DNA from 2 places in the Lysinibacillus sp. NPDC098008 genome. Region 2 is predicted to be linked to the other one. Evidence: riboswitches for the same ligand, from Rfam matches in the RefSeq annotation. Region 2 holds a riboswitch; the other holds the start of a gene.
The links. A riboswitch is a leader RNA that binds a small molecule or an ion and turns the genes downstream of it on or off. The one in region 2 is predicted to bind FMN.

Region 1: it holds a riboswitch for FMN, as region 2 does, so the genes downstream of both, ACIQVU_RS04965 (ECF transporter S component) here and ribD (bifunctional diaminohydroxyphosphoribosylaminopyrimidine deaminase/5-amino-6-(5-phosphoribosylamino)uracil reductase RibD) in region 2, are expected to answer to the same signal.

What each region holds. Positions count from the first base shown of each region.
Region 1 is NZ_JBIWBA010000003.1:45,861-48,331, forward strand. Features, by position in the region: gene ACIQVU_RS04960 (RNA polymerase subunit sigma) at 1-650, shown strand, start outside; FMN riboswitch at 790-975, shown strand; gene ACIQVU_RS04965 (ECF transporter S component) at 1,193-1,780, shown strand; gene ACIQVU_RS04970 (sodium-dependent transporter) at 1,962-2,471, shown strand, end outside.
Region 2 is NZ_JBIWBA010000002.1:11,949-14,419, forward strand. Features, by position in the region: gene ribD (bifunctional diaminohydroxyphosphoribosylaminopyrimidine deaminase/5-amino-6-(5-phosphoribosylamino)uracil reductase RibD) at 1-967, opposite strand, end outside; FMN riboswitch at 1,064-1,181, opposite strand; FMN riboswitch at 1,266-1,383, opposite strand; FMN riboswitch at 1,467-1,584, opposite strand; gene ACIQVU_RS02480 (CAP domain-containing protein) at 1,821-2,471, opposite strand, start outside.

The sequences.
Region 1 (2,471 bases), on a different contig from region 2:
GCTTTACAGACTATCATCCTTATAAAGGCAAGCTTAAGGAAGAAGAGGATAAGCTTGTCCATGTAGTACCAAAGGAAAATAATTATGATGTGGCATCAGCTACTGTCAATGAATATAAAGGTACTTTGGAAGATACATTCTCCGATTCTGAATATAAGGAAGTTGAGGTTCAAAATGAAGATGGGACACCTTATGAGTTTTCCCAAGAAGGTGAACCAAGCTTGGCGATGTCCTTAACAACTGAAAAACATTATAATTATTATTTATATAAGGATGAAAATGGAGGCGAATATTTATCGCCCGATTTCCGCCAAACATTCCCAACAGTGACAGAGGCATTATTACAAATGAAAAATAAAAATAATGATGTCTATACGCCTGCGATCCCTGAAAACATTACTTATACTGTCAAAGAGGAAGCAGAGGGTGTCATTGTTACATTCGATACACCACTTGATTTAACAGCAATGGAAGCAGTTCGTGCTACACAATTAATTGAGGCAATGACGTTAACTGCTGCTAGCTTTAATCAACAGCTACGTTTGGATAATGTTATCCAGGAAAGCTGGGAGGGGTTCGATTTAACAAATTATTTGCCAAAGCCTGTAGGACCAAATAAACAGTATATGGAAGAAGAGTCAAAGAAATAAAATAAGTGTGGAGTATCCTTCTACAATGGAGGGTGCTCTATTTTTTAATACATACAAATTTAATAGGATTTTTTTGAGCAGAACTATTTACTTTTTCCTAATAATTATTTATAGTAAAGTTGTAATACAAAATAATATGATTCATCTTCGGGGCAGGGTGAAAATCCCGACCGGCGGTAATAGAGTAGTAAACCGTTAATATTTTTTATTAACTTGAGTGGTTTATGTGAAGCTCTTCAGCCCGCGACCTGTGCAAATGTTTTGCATGGCTGACTTGGTGTAATTCCAAGGCCGACAGTTAAAGTCTGGATGGGAGAAGATGGAGGTACGATCGTCATTCATTGTTATTTAACTATGGTCGAGCGCTTTTTTAGCATGCTTTTCTTAAAAGTGTTCAAAAATAGTTAATATTGACGTTTATTAGTCATGCCTTTCTCCCTTATGCTTCCGCTGCATAAGGGTTTTTTCATGCGAACAATGAAGGCGCAGATCGTCACCTTTCTTCTTGCGAGATTGAATCAGCAAAGAGGAGAGAGTTTTCTATGAAGAAAAACATTAAACTTCAATCGTTTATTACGATTGGCATGCTGAGCAGTATTTCATTTTTATTAATGCTATTTAATTTTCCAATTCCGCCATTCCCAGCCTTTTTGGAAGTGGACTTTAGTGACATGCCTGCATTATTAGCAGCGATCACAATGGGACCAGTAGCTGGAATTTTAGTAGAGTTATTTAAAAATGTGTTAGATTGGATTTTCTCAGGTACGCCAACTGGTGTTCCAGTAGGACATATTGCTAACTTTGCAACAGGTATTTTATTTATTTTACCGGTCAGCTTTATTTTTAATCGCTTTAAATCTATGCTAGGGTTAATTGGCGGTTTAGCAACTGGAACAGTTGTAATGGCAGTAGGAATGAGCTTCTTAAACTATGCTGTATTTTTACCAATGTACACATATTTCTTAGGAATGGAACCAGTTGTTGGTGATTCACTTTATAAAATGATTATCGCTGGAATTTTGCCATTTAATATTGTCAAAGGTATTTTATTAACAGCTATTATGGCATTATTATTTACAACAATGCGTAAATGGATTGATCGCCAGCGTTCAATGTATATAACAAAATAAAGAAAATAAGCCTCGGGTATATGATATGCCTGAGGTTTTTTTAATTGGTGGATAGAATAGAAAAAGTGCAGGATAGAATCCCAAAAGTGACGGATAGAGCTAGCTCAAAGGCAAACTAGGCGCGTCTGTTATTTTCATGTAAAATAAAAGGGAGTTTAGCATGTTTGAGGAGATTGAAGAGATGAGTGAAAAAAAGGGACAATGGTCTAGTAAGTTAGGGTTTATTTTAGCGTCAGCGGGTGCGGCAATTGGCTTAGGAGCGATTTGGAAGCTGCCATATGTAATGGGACAAAGTGGGGGAGGCGCATTTTTTCTAATCTTTGTGCTATTTACATTGTTAATTGGCTTACCGATGTTACTATCTGAGTATATTTTAGGGCGTGGCACACAGTCAGAGGCAGTAACCGCCTATAAAAAGATTACGCCAACAAAGCCAGGGTGGGCTTGGATTGGCCGTATGGGCGTGCTCGGCTGTTTTTTACTATTAACGTTCTATAGTGTTGTTGGAGGTTGGATTTTTATTTATAGTGGGCTTGGCATCACTGGCGCTGTTATTGACCCTGCAACTGATCCAACTGAACTATTTGGTAAGATTATTGGAACGCCTTGGATTACATTAGTAGGTCTGGCGTTATTTACGCTAGCAAATGTGCTTGTTATTTCGTTAGGCGTACAAAATGGTATTGAGAAA
Region 2 (2,471 bases):
CTCCTGCTAAAGCCTCTGTTGCCATTGAAAGTGCCTCAGCGCCCAATAATTTCGGAGCGATATACACTATCATTTTTTGGACAAGCCGTTGCTGTAAAAAGGCATCTGCCATTTGACAGCCAGCTTCAACATATACTGTCATAATGCCTTCAGCTGCCAGTATTCTTAAAATATTGCGCAAGGAGCAATCTGCTATTACAAATGTACGAACTCCTGCAAAATAACGTGGCTTTGCTGTAAAAAGCCATGTTGGAGCTATATTGTCATTCAATACTTTCGCCGAACTTGGAACTTTCCCCTCTCGATCAATCACAACTCGAATCGGCTGCTTCATTGATGTACCTAACCGATTTGTTAAACTTGGATCATCTATACAAACAGTGTTTGAGCCAACTAAAATAGCATCATGCACTGCACGCGCATTATGAACATCTTCTTGAACTTGTCGACCTGTAATGGCTGTTTGCTTCCCCTTTTCAGCAGTAATTTTGCCATCTAATGAAATAGCTTGCTTTAATGTCACATAGGGTAAGCGCTGTGAGATATAGTAGAAAAATGCTTCATTTAATGCTCTTGCTTCATGCTCACATAATCCCACACTTACTGTAATACCTGCCTCCTCTAACCTTTGGACACCTCGTCCAGCAACAAGTGGATTCGGATCAAGCGTGGCAATAAAAACATGTGTTACCTGTGCTTGAATAAGTGCCTCTACACAGGGACCAGTTTGTCCAATATGGCTACAAGGCTCAAGCGTGACATACACAGTTGCCCCTTGCGCTTTCTCACCTGCAATTTTTAACGCATTGATTTCTGCATGTGCCTCACCTGCCTTAAGATGTGCTCCAAAGCCTATAATCTCCTGATCTTTTGTAATAACACAGCCCACTAATGGATTGGGAGCGGTTTGATTGCTTCCTGATTTCGCCAAATCTATAGCAAATTGCATAATTTGTTTGTCATTCATTTCCTCACCTCCTTTAAAAATAAAAAGCCACCTTAAAATAAGGGGCTTTTACGGAAAAGGCATCACTAAATAAACCAGCATAATTGCTAGCTTTTTGCCTACCTTCTCTCATCCAGACTGTTACTGTCGGCTTCGGAATTTCACCGAATCCTGCTTATTTAAGCTCGCGGGCTTTACCGCCGATTGGGACTTGCACCCGACCCCGAAGGACTTTTATTCAATTAAAAAATGACCCTACATTCTACTGCGGGGTCATTTTTGGCATTGTCAAATAAAGCCACATCTCTGTCGCTTTTTTGCCTACCTTCTCTCATCCAGACTATTACTGTCGGCCTCGGAATCTCACCGAATCCTGCTTATTTAAGCTCGCGGGCTTTACCGCCGATTGGGACTTGCACCCGACCCCGAAGGACTTTTATTCAATTAAAAATGACCTCACATTCTACTGCGGGGTCAAAATAAGCATCATCAAATAAAGCCACATCTCTGTCGCTTTTTTGCCTACCTTCTCTCATCCAGACTATTACTGTCGGCCTCGGAATTTCACCGAATCCTGCTTATTTAAGCTCGCGGGCTTTACCGCCGATTGGGATTTGCACCCGACCCCGAAGGTACTATTCATATTGCGTCTAATTATACAGCAATCATTAAAAAAATCTAGCCATTTTCTAAAAATACTTTATAGCTAAAAAGTTATTGCTGCTCTAAACTTTACAAAGTAAGCCTTCAATTAGTGAAAGTTTCCTTCATCCTATACTGATTCATACAGAATAAAAAAGCACTGAACTATTGAATGAGAACAAGGCACTTTCCTTCTCAGCCCTTTCTTTTTTCAATAAGTTCAGTGCTTTATTTACCTAGGTGTATAAAATCCAATTGTGTAGTATGGAATATTTTTATTTGAGAATTGTACACCTACAAATGCATGCGTAAATTTAGCCTGTAAAATATTTTGACGATGTCCTAATGAGTTCATTAGTGCTTCATGTGCATAAATAGCACTATATTGACCATATGCAATATTTTCACCCGCATAGGAATATTCTATACCGCCAGCCTTCATACGATCCCAAGGCTCTTGCCCTTTCAGATTTGTATGATCAAAATACTGATTAGTAACCATATCAAGGCTATGAAGACGACCAATCTGATTATACTGTGATGCGTAGGAAAGTGCAGCTATGCCTTCTGATACACGTGCTTGATTCATCAAATGTACTGTTAATTCCTCAAAGCTTTTTTGACGTGCTTGGGATGCTTGTGCGTAGAAGCCATTTTTCGATAGTTCTATTTCCTTCGTTACCCATAAAATCGAACGAACCGTATTTTTAGCATGTACATCATAGAAAAATGTTACATATTTACCATCAATAAGATATGTACCGTGTGTTGTTTGACCATACGCATCTTTATAAGATTTCGTATACTTAGTCATACCCTTTAAAATAGCGTCCACTGGTGTACCATATTTTTTCGTCACAGTTGTGCTTGATTCACCAATTTT